DNA from 3 places in the Shewanella sp. GXUN23E genome. Region 1 is predicted to be linked to each of the others. Evidence: predicted binding sites of a transcription regulator. Region 1 holds the regulator's gene; each other region holds the start of a gene.
What was found. Region 1 encodes MetJ, which represses methionine synthesis genes. Its sites were predicted from a motif close to TAGACGTCTAGACGTCTA; they were not measured.

Region 1 (6,237 bases):
ACTGGTGGCATCCACATGGCTGGCCGCTACCCCCTGCTCACGCAGCAATGCCGCCAGCAAACGGGCAGACCAGCGCTCGCCAAAGCTGACGGTCTGGTTTACCTGATACACATTGCGCTGCTCCAGGCTCAGCAGACTGACCAGCTGCGCCTTGTCGGTAGACAGGCGTTCACGCAGCACTCTGGCGGTGTCACTGGACAGCAGTTGCTCAATCAAGGTCTGCTGATAGCTGATCAACACCTGCAGCTCCTCCTGCCAGAGTTGTCCGGCATCGCTGAGGCTGAGCAGCTTATATAAGAAGTTGGTGGTCTTACCGGCGGCCGATACCACCACCAGATCACTGCTGTGACCATGGGTCAGCAGAATATGGGCAACCCGCCGGTAACAGTCAGCATCCGCCAGACTGGAGCCACCAAATTTATGAAGATGACAGGGGGCCATGCTTATCTCCTTGCAACCGCAGCCAACGCCGCACCAATATCTGCCAACAGATCCTCACCATCTTCTATGCCGACGGACAAGCGGATCAGGGTATCTTTCAGGCCAGCCTCCAGCCGCGCCTGAGGCTCCATCGCCCTGTGGGTCATGGTGGCAGGCACGGCCACCAGACTTTCCACGCCGCCCAGGCTTTCTGCCAGAGAAAACAGCGTAAGGGCGCTTAAGAAGGCTTCCACCTCTGCGGCGCCGCCTTTGAGCTCAAAGCTCACCATGGCGCCGAAGCCCTGTTGCTGGGCTTTGGCAATCTCATGGCCGGGATGGTCAGCCATTCCCGGATAATATACTTTGTCCACCACCTCACTGGCGCACAGTGCCGCAACGATTTTTTGGGCATTGCGCTGATGTTCGCGAATGCGCACCGCCAGAGTACGTACTCCCCTCAGTGTCAGATAGGCATCCAGCGCGCCGCCGGTCAGCCCCAGGGTATTGGCCCACCACAGCAGCTCTTCGCCCAGCAGCGGATCGCTGGCAATCACCGCGCCGCCGACTACATCACTGTGACCATTGATGTATTTGGTGGTGGAGTGCACCACGATATCCGCCCCCAGGGTCAGTGGCTGCTGCAGCACCGGCGACAGAAAGGTGTTATCCACGGCCACTTTGGCGCCCACGGCTTTGGCCTGCTGACACACAGATTTGATATCCACTACCCGCAGCAGTGGATTGGAAGGAGTTTCTACCCAGATAAGTGCAGGTTTGAGGGCGATAGCCTGCGCCAGCGCCGCAGCATCGGTCTGATCCACTACCTTGAGTTTGAACTGACCTTTGCGCGCCAGATTGGTAAACAGCCGGTAGCTGCCGCCGTAACAATCATGGGGCACGATCAGCAGATCATCCGGGCCCAGCAGATTGACCACCAGAGTGATGGCCGCCATGCCGGTGCTGGTGATGATGCCGGTGCTGCCCTGCTCCAGCCTGGCCAGAGTTTCCGCCAGCACATTGCGGGTCGGATTGCCCGAGCGACTGTAGTCATATTCCCGGGGCGATTGATAACCGTCAAAACTGTAGTTGGTCGACAGATAAATGGGCGGCACGACAGCCCCAAATTGGGTGTCGCTTTCAATTCCTTGCCTGACTGCCTCGGTGGCCACGCGCCTGTGGGTCATCACTCGCTCCTGCTGGGTAGATGTCTGGACGTCTAAATTAACTCATTTGTTACTTTCTGGTCAACAGACATAAAGACATTTAGACGTCCAAACATCAAGAATTCTATTTGCATTCGTCTCGTTTTCGCCGCAATAATTTGACTGTATAAAGTAAGTGTTTAAAATCGGCAGCGAATTCCAGAATCAACAGGTGAGTCAATGACTGAGTGGAACGGCGACTATATCAGCCCTTATGCAGAGCACGGCAAGAAGAATGAGCAGGTGAAAAAGATCACTGTATCCATTCCCCTGAAAGTGCTGAAGATATTGACTGATGAGCGTACCCGCCGCCAGGTGAACAACCTGCGTCATGCGACCAACAGTGAATTATTGTGTGAAGCTTTCCTGCATGCCTATACAGGTCAGCCGTTGCCCAATGATGAAGATCTGTCCAAGGACAGACCCGACAGCATTCCTTCTGAAGCCAAGGCGCTGATGACCGCCATGGGCATCGAGTGGGAAGAGCTGGAGTAAGCGTCAGCTTCTCTGTAAAACACACCCGGCCATGCCGGGTGTGGTCGTTTTAGCGCCAGTGAATTTGTACCAACTATTCCAGTACCGGCTTTTTCAGCAGCTTGCGTTGCAGCGTGCGCCTGTGCATGCCCAGCTGTCTGGCCGTGGCCGATACATTGCCCTGATTGGCCTGCAGCACCTGTTGCAGATGCTCCCACTCCAGCCGACGTGGATTCATCGGTGCCACTTCATCAAACACTTCCGCTTCTGCCACAGTCTGACCGGCCGGTAACAGCGCAGCCAGCAGAGTTTGGGTATCCACCGGCTTGGCCAGATAGTTATCGGCACCGGCGCGGATCGCCTCGACCGCAGTGGCAATACTGGCATAGCCGGTCAGCAGCACCATAGTCACTCTGGGCAGTAACTGGCGCAGCGGCGAAATCAGGCTCAGACCATTGCTCAGCTCCAGTTTCATATCCAGCAGAATATGGGAAGGCAGTATGCGTCTGGCCTGCAGCAGCGCATCGCTGGGATTGTCCACATGGGTGCAGTCAAAGCCGTGCTTGCCAAGACGCCGGCACAACACTGACGCCAGCGCGTGATCATCTTCCACGATGAGGATACGCTTCATGCCGCCAGCCCTCCGCACAACGGCAAACTGACTTCAGCCACACTGCCACATTCAGGGTGATTGCTCAGGGTCAGACTGGCGCCCAGCCGCTCAAAACTGGCGTGACTGAGCAGCAATGCCATACCCATGCCTTTTGGGCTGGAAATCAAGCTGGAGCCCAGTTGCCCCAGCACACGGGTGTCGATACCGGCACCAAAATCCCGCACCCGCACCTGCAGCGCGCTGTCCTGTACTTCCAGGGTCACGCTGACTTTACTGCTGGCGATTTGCTCCTGACTGGCACCGGCAGCATTCTCTACCAGCGCCATCAACGCCGGGATCAGATTCATGTCGGCCTGCACTCTGGCGGCGGGATCCACCTGCGCCAGCCGCTCCTGCCAATCCAGCTCTGTTGCGGGCATCAGCAGCAATATTTTTTGTCGCAGCTGATGCGCCAGCTGCTCAGGGGACGCCTGGTACTGGTGGCCTTCACGGATGGAACGGGTCGTGTCCCTCAGCTCGCTCAGGGTGGATTCACAGCGCTTGAGGGCGATATCCATCTCGTTAAGCGCCACCGGACAGTTGGCTTCCTGCACTTCTTCCAGCAGCAGTCGCATGCTGGACAGTGGCGTCGCCAGCTGGTGGGCCATTTGCGCCGACGCGGTACCCAGCGCCAGCAATTGTTCCTGCCGCAACTGGGACTCCCGCAGCAGCGCCATCTGCGCATCCTGGCGGCGAATACGGCGGATAAGCAGCGCCACTGTAGTGGTGATCACCAGGGCAGTGATCACAAAGTTCAGCCACATTCCCAGGTAATGAGAGGTCATATCCATGCCATGACCATGGTGCATCATGGCTTCGGCCGGCAGCATTTTCATCATCAGGCTGTAAGCCAGCGTCGCCGCCACCGCCAGAACCCAGGGTGCCCACAGCGGCAAAGTCACAGCCGCCAGCACGATGGGAATAAGCAGCAGGGTGACAAAGGCATTGGTGGCACCGCCGGAGAATCCCAGCCACAATCCCCAGAACAGGATATCCATCAACAGGGTAGCAAACAGGGTCAGCTCGCTGCGCACCAGACGCTGACGCTGCCAGGTGATCAGCGCCAGATAGACGCCTTCAATCGACATCACCCAGGTCAGGGCGGCAATTTGCAGGCTCAGACCAAAGGTGTCGGCGCCAAACAGCACCAATAACAGTTGCAGGCCAAATCCCAGCAAACGCAGCAGGGTAATCTGATCAGCCTGATTAAGCAGTGGATACTTTGTTGTCATGATTTTTTCTGCTTTCCATTCCACCGGCAGCGGCATAATCACACCCACAAATTTCACAAAGTGCTTAATTCCGCCGCCAACAATCCCAGTCTTGAGTGTAAAAACTTTTCTTCGTGAAAGCACTTGTTTACCCTTGGCTTATCTGTCATCTCCAACATGGATCACCAATTGAACATCGCTTCGCTTCCTCTGGTGCTGGCCGGTCCGATCCTGCGTCACTGCGATACTCATCACTTCACCCTCTGGTTCGTTACCTCAGCCCCGCTGGCAGAGCTCACCCTGACACTGGGCAAGCGCCATATTGTCCTTGGCAGCGACAGCCTGCACCGTATCCAACTGGGCGCCAAAGCCTGGCAATATCTGGTGCAGGTCAATGAAACCGATCTGCTGCCAGCAGACCAGGTCATCCCATATCGTCTGACCGACAGCGAGCAGGGCGATCTGTTTCGCGGCATTGAAGCGCTTTGTTATCAGGGCGCGCAGACCCCGAATCTGGTACTGCATCCGGAAATCCACACACTGATGCACGGTTCCTGCCGCAATCCCCACCACCACAGTGCTGATGCCCTGGTGGCCGCCGATACCCGGCTCAGCCAGACCGCCGCACTGGAGCGTCCATCCCTGCTGATTATGAGCGGCGATCAGGTGTATGTGGATGACATTGGCGGTCCACTGCTGTATGCCATTGGCAAAGTGATCCAGGCGCTGGGACTGCCGACCGAAGGTTTTGAAGGCGCTGCGCTGAACAATTCCAATCAAATCAGCTATCACCCGGCGGCCCTGTATCAGCGCCACAAACGTCTGCTGCCCAGAACCGAATACCCGGCCAAAACGCCCCTGTGGCACTGGTACATCAATCACCCGATCTTCACCACCGCCATGGGGGAAAACCATCTGGTGAGCCTGAGTGAAATCATCGCCCTGTACCTGCTGGTCTGGTCACCTGAGCTGTGGGATCGAATTGATATTCCGCGCAATGTCAGCGGCCTGAGCCGGGCCAATCAGGCCAGATGGCAACAGGAGTGGCAACATCTGCTGGCATTCAAGGCCGGACTTGGGCAGGTGCGCCGTCTGCTGGCCCATATTCCGACCTATATGATCTTCGATGATCACGACATCACAGATGACTGGAACCTCACCGCCAAATGGGAAGAAGCGGCTTATGGTCATCGTTTTTCACGGCGCATTATAGGCAACGCGCTGATCGGCTACACCCTGTTTCAGGCGCTGGGCAATCAGCCACAACGATTTACCGCTGTCCGGCCGCAACTGGATGCCCTGCTCAACGATCAGGGGCATGCGCTGGACAAGCAAAAGCACAATGATCTTATCGATACCCTGCTGCAGTTTGAGCAGTGGCATTACAGCCTCAATACCAGCCCCAAGATTGTGGTGCTGGATACCCGTACCCGCCGCTGGCGCAGCGAGTCCAATCTGGCCAAACCCTCTGGTTTGATGGATTGGGAAGCGCTGATGGATCTGCAGCAGGAACTGATCAATCTGGATAAAGTGATTATCGTCTCGCCAGCGCCGATGTTTGGCGTCAAGCTGATAGAAACGGTGCAGCGCACCGCCACGTTCCTGGGCGCATCTTTGATGGTCGATGCGGAGAACTGGATGGCACATCCTGGGGCGGCGGGGTCGCTGCTGAGCATCTTCACTCACAGAAAGACCCCGCAGGAATTTGTGATCCTCTCAGGCGATGTGCACTACTCCTTTGCCTATGACGTCAGCGTGCGTTTTCGCAGCCAGAGTCCGAACATCTATCAAATCACAGCGTCCGGATTCAAAAATCAGTTCCCGGAGAAGCTGCTGCCCTGGTTTGATAAGTTCAATGGCTGGCTGTACGGCTACTTCTCACCGCTGAACCTGCTGACCAAACGCAAGCGCATGCTGATCCGCGGTCGCCGCCCCAACGGGGATATCCGCAAACGTCTGGTCAACCAAAGCGGTGTCGGCATCGTCAGCTTTGCTGCCAATGGCGCGCCGCAGCGCATTTGCATACTGCACGGTGACGGCAGCCAGACCTGTTTCGAGCCGCCGGGTCATACCTTCAGCCGTCACGAGCTGCCGACGCTGGCCAATCGTGGCAAATAACCTTAGCCCCGGGGAAACTCAGACTTGGGGAAAATTCAGACTTGGGGAAAATTCAGCCCATCCACCTGCCAGTCATGTTGCCTGCCGGTCACAGGATCGGTGAAGCGTAATCGATAAGCCAGCAGTTGCAGGGGCTTATCGAAATTATCGGCGGTTTTGG
Region 2 (6,237 bases), on a different contig from region 1:
CAGCGGATTGGCGGTAACGATCTGGATATCGCGCTGGCGATGCACAGCTTTATGCCACACATGGGACTGGGCAGCCAGTTGGTGACAGGCAAACCCATGCCCAGCAAGGTGTTCTGGAATGGCGTGGCGGTCAATGATATCGCTGCCCAGCGGGATTTTGCCTCAGTGACCTGCAAAAAGCTGATTGATGATTTGATGAAAGAAGCCTGCGAGCCGCAGTTGCTCAAACGGCTGTCAAAAATTCAGCGTTTGCAGCTGTCCTATCAGTTGGTCAGACAGGCAGAGCGGGCCAAAATCGCGCTGTCGGATGCAAACAGTATTGAGGCCAATCTTGAGTTTATTGAAGCCAGGCTCAGCCCTGAAGTGTCTGCTGAGCAGTTTGTTTCAGCCATTGATGATCCCCTCAGTCGGGTCGAAGCCCTGATGCAAAGCGCGGTTGATACCGCCGGTGTGATGCCGGATATCGTGTATGTGACCGGTGGCACGGCGCGAAGCCCGGCCATTTACCAGCGCATTGCCCGCTGTTACCCTGAGTGCCGGATTGTGGTCGGTGACCACTTTGGTTCAGTGACGGCGGGATTGACCCGCTGGGCACAAAAGCTTTTTGGTCAACAAGGATAAAGACTCATGAATAAGCCATCTCACCCAGGTTTAGCTGTGCCTGCTGTCAGATTGCCCTGCATTAGATTACTGAGTGTATGTCTGCTGGGCGCACTGGGATTGGCTGGCTGCGGTGGCGGTGATGTTGCCAAGGTCAGTCTGGGGCTGTTTACCACCAAGGATGTGGTGATCGATGCCAGACAGGATCCCAAAATCCCCGGGGTGACCTGTTATATCAGCCGCATTGAAGCGGACTTGTCACTGGCTGATCCGTCCGATATGAGTATCGCCTGTCGTCAGACCGGCCCCATTACGGCGGCTGAGGTAGCCAGCATAGACAAGAGCAAAGGCGGCGAGGTGGTGTACAAGGAGTCCCTGAGCATACTGTTCAAGAATCTCAAGGTGCGCCGCATTTATGATGCCGAACATCAGACGCTTTTGTACTTGTCCTACTCCACCAAGGAGAGCAGCGGCAGCCACAAACATGCGCTGTCGGCCGTACCTTTGTATGGCACGCAAGCCTGGCTGGCGGCTCCTGTCACTCACTGATTGCAGTGGGTAGAGACCAAAAAACGCAGCCATTTGGCTGCGTTTTTTTATGGGTGAATTGGGTTTGCTTACAGCACTACTGAGCCGATGGCAAAACCAAATCCAACCGCCAGGGTGATGGCCAGCAAGCCCGGGATCATAAAGGGGTGATTAAATACCGCCTTGCCGATACGGGTTGAACCTGTGTCATCCATTTCCACCGCCGCCAGCAGCGTGGGGTAAGTCGGCAGCACAAACAGCGCGGAGACTGCAGCAAACGAGGCGACCGCCGTCAGTGGCGATACACCCAGTGCCAGTGCGGCGGGCAGCAGCGCCTTGGTGGTCGCGGCCTGGGAGTAGAGCAGCATGGCGGCGAAAAACAGCACCACAGCCAGCATCCAGGGGTAGGCGTTGAGCAGTGAAGAGGCCGTATGCTGAATGGTATCCAGATTGGCTTCGACAAAAGTGTCACCCAGCCAGGCCACCCCCATTACACAGATACAGGCTGACATGCCGGAGCGGAAGGTGGCCGCCGTGACAATCTGCTCGGCATCCAGTTTACATACCAGAGTAATGGCCAGCGCCGCAGTCAGCATCAGTGCGATAATCGCCTGATCCCGACTCATGCTGGGATCGCTGATCAGGCCAACGGTTGGTGACACCGCAGTGGCATAAGCCACCACCGCGATAATAGCGATGACAAAAATACCCACCGAGGCGCGGGCACCGGCTTTGATTTCCACTTGCTGCTGATGGGGCGCAGCCACTTCGCCATTGGCCAGCCGGTGCTGATAAACAGGGTCATCTTTGAGTTCACAACCCAGATGATTGGCGACCAGCGAGGTCAGGATCACGGCGGCCAGGGTCGAGGCGATACACACGGCAAGCACCTGCAGATAGCTGACGCCGCGGGGCTCCATCAAACTGGTGAAAAAAACCATGGCAGCAGAGACGGGTGAAGCGGTAATGGCAATCTGGGATGCAATGACCGATACCGACAGTGGCCTTGATGGGCGGATATTTTGCTCTTTGGCAACCTGGGCGATCACCGGCAGGGTGGAAAATGCAGTATGACCGGTACCCGCCAGCAGAGTCATAAAGTAGGTGATAAGCGGGGCGACCAGAGTGATTTTATCCGGGTGACGGCGCATCATACGTTCGGCCAGATGCACCAGATAATCCATGCCACCGGCCATTTGCATGGCAGCAATGGCCGAAATCACTGACATGATAATCAGGATCACATCCCAGGGAATATTGCCCGGATGCACCCCGAGCATGGCCAGCACCATGACTCCCAATCCACCGGCGAAGCCAATAGCCACGCCGCCAAGGCGCGCTCCCAGGAAGATACTGAGCAGCACTATGCCCAACTCGATCCATAACATAAATGGTGATCTCTGATTTGCAGGAAACACTGAGGGCGGAGGCGGGCAGACTGCTCAGGCAAGGCCGGGCATAGTTGCACTGTCCTTGCGCACATCAGTAAAAAGAATATTAATTTTACCTGAAATGAGCGCAAAGTTGGCCTGATCCGGATCAGGCCATGGCAGGAAAATGTGAAACCGTGATCTGGATCGGTCAGTTATTTTGCATCACGGCATTAAAACGGGCGAAGCCGGCTTCCAAATCGGCAATCAGGTCTTCGGGAGCTTCCAGACCTATGTGCACCCGGATCAGCGGCTTGCTGCTGTCCCAGCGGGTGGCACTGCGGATTTTGTCGATGCCGCTGATCGCCAGAATAAGGCTTTCATAACCGCCCCAGGAAAATCCCATCTTAAAGTGCGCCATGCCTTCCACAAAGGCGGTGGCGGCGGCCAGGTTGCCTTGCTTCAATACAAAGGAAAACAAGCCATTGCTGCCGCTGAAGTCGCGCTTGAAAAACTCATGACCCGGACAGGACTCAAACGCCGGATGGCGCAGATGATCCACCTCGGGGCGGCTCGCCAGCCAGTGGGCCACCGTCAGCGCATTTTTCTGATGTTGCGCCAGTCGCACGCCCAGGGTGCGCAGTCCGCGGGCTGCCAGAAATACATCATCCGGGCTGGTGCACTGGCCCATCAGGTATGAGTTTTCCTGCAGCTGTCGCCAGTATTTTTGATTGGCGGTCGCCGTGCCCATCATCACATCCGAATGACCCACTATGTACTTGGTGGCGGCCTGAATGGAGATATCCACCCCCATTTCAAACGGGCGGCTGTTGATGGGCGAGGCCCAGGTATTGTCCAGTATGGTCACCAGATCATGTTCATGGGCGATGCGGCACAACGTAGGTACATCCTGCACTTCCATGGTGATGGAGCCGGGGGATTCGAGAAACAGTACTTTGGTGTTGGGGCGGATTAGCTGGCGTATACCGTCGCCGATCATCGGGTCATAGTAAGTGGTTTCCACGCCAAAACCCGCCAGCAGCTTGTTGCACAGATCCCGGGTGGGCTCGTACACGCTGTCAACCATCAGCAGATGATCACCGGCCTTGAGAAATGACAGCAGGGCTCCGCTAATGGCCGCCGCGCCCGACGGATACAGGGCGGTGCCGACGCCACCTTCCAGTTCGGCAATCGCCGATTGAAAAGCAAAGTGAGTGGGAGTGCCGCGGCGGCCATAGAACATGCCGCCGTCAGCCTTTTGCGCGGCGGCCTGACGCATCTGCTCCATGGTGTCGAACACTATGGTGGAGGCGCGAAATACCGGCGGGTTGATCACCCCTTTGGTCCATTGACTGTCTCTGCCGGCGCTGACGATAAGGGTATCTTTTTTGACTTTGTGACTCATGTTTGCAACCGCTTCCCTGTTTGTCTGAACTGCTAATCTGGTTATCGAGCCTACCATCTTAACGGCTGTCTTGCCATCTGGACGGCTGAGTTTGTATAAGCTGTAAGCGCCTGTCTTTGAGGCGCAGACGGCTCAATCTTTATGACTTTTTTCGGGTTTGGCCAGGGGCAATGACAAATACAGGCAGACGCCCAGACCATCGGCCCGGTTACTGGCCCAAATTTGCCCCTGATGAAAATCGGCGACCAGTCTGGCGATATACAGGCCCAGCCCCAGATGGGGTTTATCACTGCCCTGGGGCGGACGCACCGACACCATGGACTCAAATATCTGGGTTGCCATTTCCCCGGGCAGCAAGGGGCCCTGATTGCTGACTTCCAGCACGGCCTGCTTACCCTGGACAGTGAGCGAGACTTCAATGGCGCTTCCTGGCTTGCAAAACTCGCAGGCATTGGCAATCAGCTTATCAAGCAGCTGGGCGATATATTCAGGCACGCCACTGACCATCAAAGGTGCATCCGGCACTGTCACTGAGAATCTTTGCTGCGGAAAAGTGAGCTGATAGCCCTGCATGCAGCCGCGGATCACCTCTGTCAGCGGGAAAAGTACCGTTTCTGAGTGTGCCAGACTTTGCTCCAGCCGGGTGGCTTCACTCATGTTGTTGAGGATGAGACTGAGGCGGCTGACCCCTTCGCTGGCTCGCTGAACGTATTTGGCACTGCGTTCATCCAGCCCCTGCAATTCCAGATGCTCGAGGGAGGAGCGTACTACGGCCACTGGGGTGCGCAGCTCGTGGGACAGACGCGAAGACATATTTTCCAGATAATGGGTGTACTGCCCCAGACGCTGCACTGTACTGGCAAAGCTGCGGGACAGATCGCCAATTTCATCCTGCACCCTGGATGGCGTGATGCCCTGCTGGATGCGGCCCTGACTGTCGATGGCCCGCTCGGCATCATCCCGCAGACGGCGAATGCGGCGGGAGATGTTGGAGGCGAACAGAAACAGCGAGGCGGTACCCATACCCATGACGATCAGTATGATATTGAACAGTTTCTCCAGTGCCTGATTGCGCAGGGTGCGGATGCCGTGAGTGGTTTCCTCTGCAATCACCACGCCCATCACCTGATCGTCAATCCAGATAGGGCTGGCCGCGGCCAATACCACAGCTTTGTTGTCGGGAGTGAGGCGCCAGGTCGAGCCCAGTTGCCCCTGCAGTGCCTTGTCGATATGGCTGCCGGAAAGTTCGGTGGAATCCTGCAGTGAGTCGATAAAATCCCGCGGCGGCTGAGTCAGGATCCGGTAATACAGTGGCCGCAGGTATTGGCGGCTGAATTCACCCCACAGACTGGAGTCACCTTCAGGCTCGCTTTCCCGGGTCCAGACGCTGGAGGTTGAGCGAATATCGCCGGATTTGGCCAGCACCCGGCCATGTTTGTCCACCACCCAGATGCGCGAGGTGTTGTGGCGCATGCCTTTGATGATCTCTTCAATTTCCGGTGAGGGCACCAGCACAGTACCCAGCTTGAGCTGGTCGTCTGTGGCCGAGGTGCCGACAATGGCGTCCAGTTGACCCGAGCGCTTGTCATTGACGTCATACAGGGCAAAGCCCAGTTTGCTGCCCAGCATGGACAAAGGTATACGCAATTCAATCACATAACCGTCTGCGGACGGTTGCCATTGCCCCTGGATACGGGTCTCCGGGGCGACAGGTGAGGTCAGCGCCGGATCGGCTGGCAGTTCATAAGCACTTATCCAGCCGTCTCTGATGGGGGTGATCAGATAGCGTTTGAACTCACCGGACGCGGTCAGGGTGGCTATCATCAAACGGTCGCTGCGTTCAATGCTGAGGCTGTTAGCTCCCCGGTATACAGGGAAGGGATCGGTGACATCGAAAAAGCCATAAAGAAAGCCATTGTACTTGCCCACCATATGGGTGAATGCCAGCGCCAGTGGCTTGCCGTCATCCTGTTTGTAGATTTCATACTCCTGACCATAACGCAAAAACCGGTGCGCATAGTCGCTCCAGTCATTGAGCTTGCCATCCAGCTGGATGGGACCGGAGAGCGGGTAGGCATAGAGATCCCGGCCTTTTTCCACCTGAGTCAGAAAACTGGCCTGGGTGTGAAACAGTTTGGGGCGCTCATGCAGGGCGGTGGCCAGTGCCTGAGTGGTGCCTTCGAGCGTGCGCTCCTGACCGTTTCTGAGGGTTTTTTCCATCTCCCACACGTATTCGTAGCCAAGCCAGGGCAGGCACAGCAGAAACAGTGACAGAATAACGACTTTGGTGCGCAGACCGATCCTGGGATGCCACATATCAGCTTGCTGCGTGCC
Region 3 (6,237 bases), on a different contig from region 1:
CTTAGGTTTAAATGGCGTGTGAGCCTGCCAATCCAGCTGGCAACGGTTTTCCCGCGCCGCTTCAATGGAGACAATCTCTTTGCGCTTGGCCTGAGACAGGCGCTTTTCACGCATCGCGTCATATTCCTCATAGATGGCATCTATGGTGGCCTGACGGCTTTGGTTGTTAATCAGCTTGCTGACCATGGGTACGGCACGGGAGGCATCCGGAATATAGATGGCGCCATGGGGGGCATGGGGCGCAATCTTCACCGCGGTATGGATTTTCGAGCAGGTGGCACCGCCGATAATCGCCGGAATGGTCAGGCCTTCACGGGTGAAGGCTTTGACGTTGTGCACCATCTCATCCAGGCTTGGGGTGATCAGGCCCGACATGCCGATAATGTCCACCTGCTCTGCCTTGGCGACCTCGATGATTTTCTCTACCGGCACCATCACGCCAAGGTCGATAACCTCATAGCCGTTACAGGCCAGTACCACGCCGACAATGTTTTTGCCGATATCGTGCACATCGCCCTTCACCGTGACCATGAGCACCTTGCCGTTGCTCTGGCCGGCAACCTTCTCCGCTTCGATATAGGGATTGAGATAGGCCACAGCTTTTTTCATCACCCGCGCGGACTTAACTACCTGAGGCAGGAACATCTTGCCCGAGCCAAACAGATCGCCGACCACATTCATGCCATCCATCAGTGGGCCTTCAATCACATCCAGCGGGCGGCTTGCCTGCTGCCGTGCCTCTTCGGTATCTGCATCTATGTATTCGGTAATGCCCTTAACCAACGCATGCTCAAGGCGTTTGTTCACCGGCCAGCTGCGCCAGGCCAGATCTTCTTTCTTGAGGCCTGCGCTGCCATCGCCTCTGTACTTATCCGCTATCTCAAGCAATTGCTCGGTATTGGTTGACCCCGCCACCGGGCAGGGCAAATTGAGCACCACGGCTTCGACTTTGTCTTTCAGCTCGCTATCGATATCGTCGTAAATCGCCAGCTGCCCGGCGTTGACTATGCCCATGTCCATACCGGCCTTGATGGCGTGGTACAGGAATACGGCGTGAATGGCCTCGCGCACCGGGTTATTACCGCGGAAGGAGAAAGACACGTTGGACACGCCACCGGAAATCATGGCGTGGGGCAGGGTGCGTTTTATCTCGGCGGTGGCCTCAATAAAGTCCACCGCATAGTTGTCGTGTTCTTCAATGCCGGTGGCAATGGCAAAGATATTAGGGTCGAAGATGATGTCTTCCGGCGGGAAGCCGACAATATCGACCAGCACACGGTAGGCGCGGCTGCAGATTTCAATCTTGCGGGCCTTGGTGTCGGCCTGGCCCTGCTCGTCAAACGCCATCACAATCGCAGCGGCGCCGTAGCGGCGAATAAGCTTGGCCTGTTCGATAAACTTGGCCTCGCCCTCTTTGAGCGAGATGGAGTTGACTATGCCCTTGCCCTGAATGCACTTGAGGCCAGCTTCCAGCACCTCCCACTTGGAGGAGTCGATCATCACGGGCACCCGGCTGATGTCGGGCTCTGAGGCAATCAGGTTGAGGAAGGTAGTCATCACCTCGGCGCCATCAAGCATGCCTTCATCCATGTTGATGTCGATGATCTGGGCGCCGCTTTCAACCTGCTCCCGTGCTACATCCAGTGCGGTCTCGTACTGGCCTTCTTTGATGAGTTTCAAAAAGCGCGCCGAGCCGGTGACATTGGTGCGCTCGCCCACGTTCACAAACAGCGAGTCCGCTTCTATGGTGCAGGGCTCCAGCCCGGCCAGGCGGCAGGCCACGGGGATCTGTGGCGCAACGCGAGGGGCGCAGTGTTCAATCGCTTCGCGGATCACCCTGATATGCTCAGGTGTGGTGCCACAGCAGCCGCCGACAATATTGAGCATGCCTGCATCTGCCCACTGCTTGATGACCTCAGCCATCTCCTGTGGCGTTTCATCATAGCCACCGAATTCATTGGGCAGGCCGGCATTGGGGTGGGCAGACACGGCGCATTCACTGATGCGGTTAAGCTCCTCCACGTAAGGTCGCAGCTCTTTGGGGCCGAGGGCACAGTTCAGCCCCATGCTGATGGGTTTGACATGGCGCAGTGAGTTATAAAAAGCTTCTGTGGTCTGGCCGGTCAGGGTGCGGCCGGAGGCATCGGTAATGGTGCCGGAAATCATTACAGGCAGCTTAAAGCCCAATTGCTCGAACACCCCTTCCACGGCGAACAGTGCGGCCTTGGCATTGAGGGTATCGAAGATGGTTTCTACCAGAATGATGTCGGCGCCACCGTCAATCAGCGCCAGGGTAGATTCGGTATAGGCTTCAACCAAATCATCGAAGTGCACATTGCGAAAACCAGGGTTATTGACATCCGGGCTGATAGAGCAGGTGCGGTTGGTGGGGCCAAGCACCCCGGCGACATAGCGTTTGATACCGGTGTTAGCCGCCACTTCATCGGCGGCCTCACGGGCAAGGCGGGCACCCACACGGTTGATTTCAGCCGACAGGGCCTGCATATCATAGTCGGCCATGGCGATGGTGGTGGCGTTAAAGGTATTGGTTTCAATAATATCCGCGCCAGCAGCCAGATAAGCCAGGTGTATGTCCTTGATGATGTTCGGCTGCGACAGCACCAGCAGGTCGTTGTTGCCTTTCACATCACAGTGCCAGTCGCTGAACCTGTCGCCACGGTAGTCGGCTTCTTCCAGCTTATGTTGCTGGATCATGGTGCCCATGGCGCCATCGAGAATAACAATACGCTCGGCCAGGGTTTGCTTGAGGCTGTGGAAAATCGCCTGAGCGGAATGAGGGGTATGAGCTGTAGGGCTTGCCATGCTGTACTTCCTGTGCGCTGCGCCGCCTGTTATCCGGCGGTCGAGTGTGTCCCTGACCGCATTGGTCATCCACCAAAGGGTCTTTTTGTTTTGGACATTTAAACGTATAGACGTCCATAATACCCAGCCTTAATTGGACAGGGCAAGTCGCTGAAGGAAAATTATCCATGCTAATAGCCAGAAATCTCAAGCATCGGGCTGAATCAAGGAGCCTCAATGAGCGTCAATAACAACAGCATACGTTTGATTTTTTTGCGTCATGGTGCCTGTGAAGGCGGTAATATTCTGCGCGGCAGCACGGATGTGGCGTTATCGGCTGAAGGGGAGATGCAGCTGCAGCGTCGCGCCGATGGGTTGTTGTCACGCTATGGCGTGCCGGGGCAAATTCTCACCTCTCCGAGGCGACGCTGCCGTGAATTTGCCCGGCAAAAAGCGGGTGAATTTGGGTTGGCTGCCGGGATTGTCGATGCCTTTGCCGAGATGCACTATGGCGACTGGGATGGGCTGGAGTTTGATGAGATCTACCGCAGCGATGCTGTGGCTTTCGAGGCCTTCTATCAAAATCCCTGGGAAAATCCGCCACCGTCCGCTGAAGCCATGCAGGCGTTTGAACTGCGGGTGACACAGGCGTTCGAGCAGGTGTGTGATACCCTGCTGACGCAGCCTTCATCCTCGGGCGATAGGCCGGTGTGGGTGGTGTGTCACGCCGGGGTGATGTTGGTGCTGATGGCGCATATTCTTGGGCTCAAACAACAGGCGGGATTGTTCAATGCCATGGCACTGCCCTATGCGGCGGCGATGGAGGTGACAGTGCTGCGCCATGACGACCGCAACTGGCCCAGACTGCACTGGCCGGGCTAAAACAGGAATCTTTTTTACCGCTTCATTGGCACTGGTGCTATTTAGTTTAAAAAACAGCATAATGCAAAACAGTCGTCATACTTGGGACTGAGAAGGTTCTGAATTTTGTCACGCTTTTAGTTTAAATCATTGGTAGTACCCATAAGCAGTAAGACTGCAACGATCGGGAACCGGGAGAAGCCCGGACTGTACCCGCAACTGTAGTGGCTCACCGCGAGTCAGAGTCAGGATACCGATCACCCTCCCGCGCCATGCTGACGTGATTGTCAGGGCATCGGGTTTTTAATTTACACCCCGGGCGGGACTACCCGGAAGGAGCAAAAAGTGAAGAATAATAAGCAACCGACAGGTAAAAGACGGCATGCAACCCCAATTGTCGCCTGAGCCTGTACTGAGAGTAGATGGTCTGAGCTGGTCTGTCGGCGGCCGACGTTTGCTGGACGATATCGGCTTTCGTGTTCCCGCCGGCATGATGATCGGCCTGATTGGTCCCAATGGAGCCGGTAAGTCCTCATTGCTGCGTTGTCTGTATCGGTTCTTGCGTCCTGATAGCGGGCAGATCTGCCTGGATGGTGTGGATTGCAGCGAGATTCCCGCCCGTGAATTTGCGCGACGGGTCTCTGTAGTGCAGCAGGATACCCCCGCCGGGCTGGATGTCAGTGTGCGCGAGCTGGTAGCCATGGGATTAACTCCCCACAAAGGCTGGCTGGAGTTCGACAGCGCAGCAGATCGCCGGCAGGTGGGGGAGGCGCTGGCCACTGTGGGCTTGGGTGAGCTTGCCATGCGTCCTTTCAGTCAGTTGTCCGGCGGCGAAAAGCAGCGGGCGCTCATCGCCCGTGCCATAGTGCAGCGGCCGCAACTGCTTATTCTTGATGAGCCCACCAATCATCTGGATATCCGCTATCAAATCCAAATTCTCGAGCTGGTACAAAGTCTGGGGATCAGTGTGATCGCTTCTATCCACGATCTGAATCTGGCCAGTGCGCTGTGCGATCGTCTGTTGCTGCTGGATGGCGGCAGGTTGGTGGCCCAGGGGGAACCACAACAGGTGCTGACGGAGTCGACCATTGCCCGGGTATTCGGTGTTTGTTGTCGGGTCGGCCCTCATCCACAACACGGTAAGCCATTAATCTCCTATTTCTATGGTTATCAATCGGGAGATGCACATGGGCAATAGCTGGACTCAGGCATCCGATACCCAGAAAGTATTGCTGGTGGCTTTTGTGCTGTTTGCCCTGCTGACGCCCTGGCTGGCGGCCTGTTTTGGTGCTGTGACTCTGTCTCCTGGACAAATCTGGGATGCGCTGATGGGAGATGGTCAGGGGTTGACCAGCCGCATTGTGATGGAACTGCGGATGCCGCGGATTTTGCTGGCGTTGATCGCCGGTGCCGGACTTGCGCTGGCGGGGGCGGTGCTGCAACTGGCCACCCGTAACCCGCTGGCTGATCCCTATCTGTTTGGTATTTCTTCCGGCGCTTCCTTTGGCGCGATTTGTGTCATGACACTCACAGGAATTGGCTTTGGTGGCCCCTGGCTGGCACATTTGAGTCTGCCTTTGGGAGCGCTTGCAGGTGCGGGTTTGTCGGTCATGCTGGTATTGGCGCTCAGTGGTGGTGGCGTCAGTCATCAGATTGAGCGTATTCTGCTGTCCGGTGTTGCCACTTCGTTTATGTTTGCGGCATTCGGCAGTTTGCTGCTGTATTTCTCTGAGCCGCAGGCGGCGGCCGCTGTGCTTTTCTGGACGCTGGGCAGCTTTTCCCGGGCGAGCTGGGCCGGGTTATGGTTACCGGCGCTGGTGGTACTGCTCGGGCTTTTGATGTTACTGGGGCTGCGCCGTTCATTGCTGGCGTTGCAGGGCGGTGATGAAACGGCCCATACGCTGGGGATACCCGTGCCCCGGCTGCGACTGGCGATTTTATTGCTGTGCTCCGTGATGACCGCCATTCTGGTCGCCAGCTGCGGTGGCATAGGGTTTGTGGGTTTGATGGTTCCCCACATCGTCAGAATGTTGTTGCCCTCTGGTCAGTCGCTGCTGTTGACCGCACTGGCGGGGGGCGTGTTTATGGTGTGGGTGGATGTGTTGGCCAGAACCCTGCTGAACAATCAGGAGTTGCCGGTCGGGGTGATTACCTCGGCAGTAGGCAGCTTGTTTTTCTTAACTGTGTTGCGCCGTCGGCGTCGGATGATCCATGAATAATTACAATATCCATTACCTCAATAACGACAGGGATGCTGCTATTCAGGCAACAATCGACCACAAAACCAAGCCTCCCGGTGCGCTGGGGGAACTTGAGGTATTGGCACGGCAACTGGCAAGAATTCAGCAAAGCTCACGGCTTAACATCTCCCGGCCGGTGATGCTGGTATTTGCTGCGGATCACGGTATTGCAGCCCATGGGGTGTCGATTGCACCGCAGGCTGTTACCCGCCAGATGGTAATGAACTTTGTGGCAGGTGGTGCCGCCATCAATGTGTTCTGTGCGCAGAATGGCTGGCAAATGGAAGTGGTGGATGCCGGCATACTTGAGCCGGTTGACTGTGAGCAGGTGACT

Region 2: the regulator MetJ is predicted to act here: its motif matches at 3,974-3,991, upstream of ACRRUX_RS12425 (cystathionine beta-lyase).
Region 3: the regulator MetJ is predicted to act here: its motif matches at 2,923-2,940, upstream of metH (methionine synthase).

What each region holds. Positions count from the first base shown of each region.
Region 1 is NZ_JBOZWP010000011.1:100,485-106,721, reverse strand. Features, by position in the region: gene ACRRUX_RS11545 (bifunctional aspartate kinase/homoserine dehydrogenase II) at 1-441, opposite strand, end outside; gene metB (cystathionine gamma-synthase) at 444-1,604, opposite strand; gene metJ (met regulon transcriptional regulator MetJ) at 1,803-2,117, shown strand; gene ACRRUX_RS11530 (response regulator transcription factor) at 2,191-2,727, opposite strand; gene ACRRUX_RS11525 (sensor histidine kinase) at 2,724-3,980, opposite strand; gene ACRRUX_RS11520 (alkaline phosphatase family protein) at 4,137-6,077, shown strand; gene ACRRUX_RS11515 (pseudouridine synthase) at 6,113-6,237, opposite strand, start outside.
Region 2 is NZ_JBOZWP010000013.1:15,473-21,709, reverse strand. Features, by position in the region: gene yegD (molecular chaperone) at 1-621, shown strand, start outside; gene ACRRUX_RS12435 (CreA family protein) at 628-1,149, shown strand; gene ACRRUX_RS12430 (anaerobic C4-dicarboxylate transporter) at 1,218-2,516, opposite strand; gene ACRRUX_RS12425 (cystathionine beta-lyase) at 2,710-3,903, opposite strand; gene pdsS (proteobacterial dedicated sortase system histidine kinase) at 4,036-6,219, opposite strand; gene pdsR (proteobacterial dedicated sortase system response regulator) at 6,221-6,237, opposite strand, start outside.
Region 3 is NZ_JBOZWP010000006.1:108,676-114,912, forward strand. Features, by position in the region: gene metH (methionine synthase) at 1-2,823, opposite strand, end outside; gene ACRRUX_RS07935 (histidine phosphatase family protein) at 3,040-3,684, shown strand; cobalamin riboswitch at 3,808-3,932, shown strand; gene ACRRUX_RS07940 (ABC transporter ATP-binding protein) at 4,046-4,861, shown strand; gene ACRRUX_RS07945 (FecCD family ABC transporter permease) at 4,851-5,882, shown strand; gene cobT (nicotinate-nucleotide--dimethylbenzimidazole phosphoribosyltransferase) at 5,875-6,237, shown strand, end outside.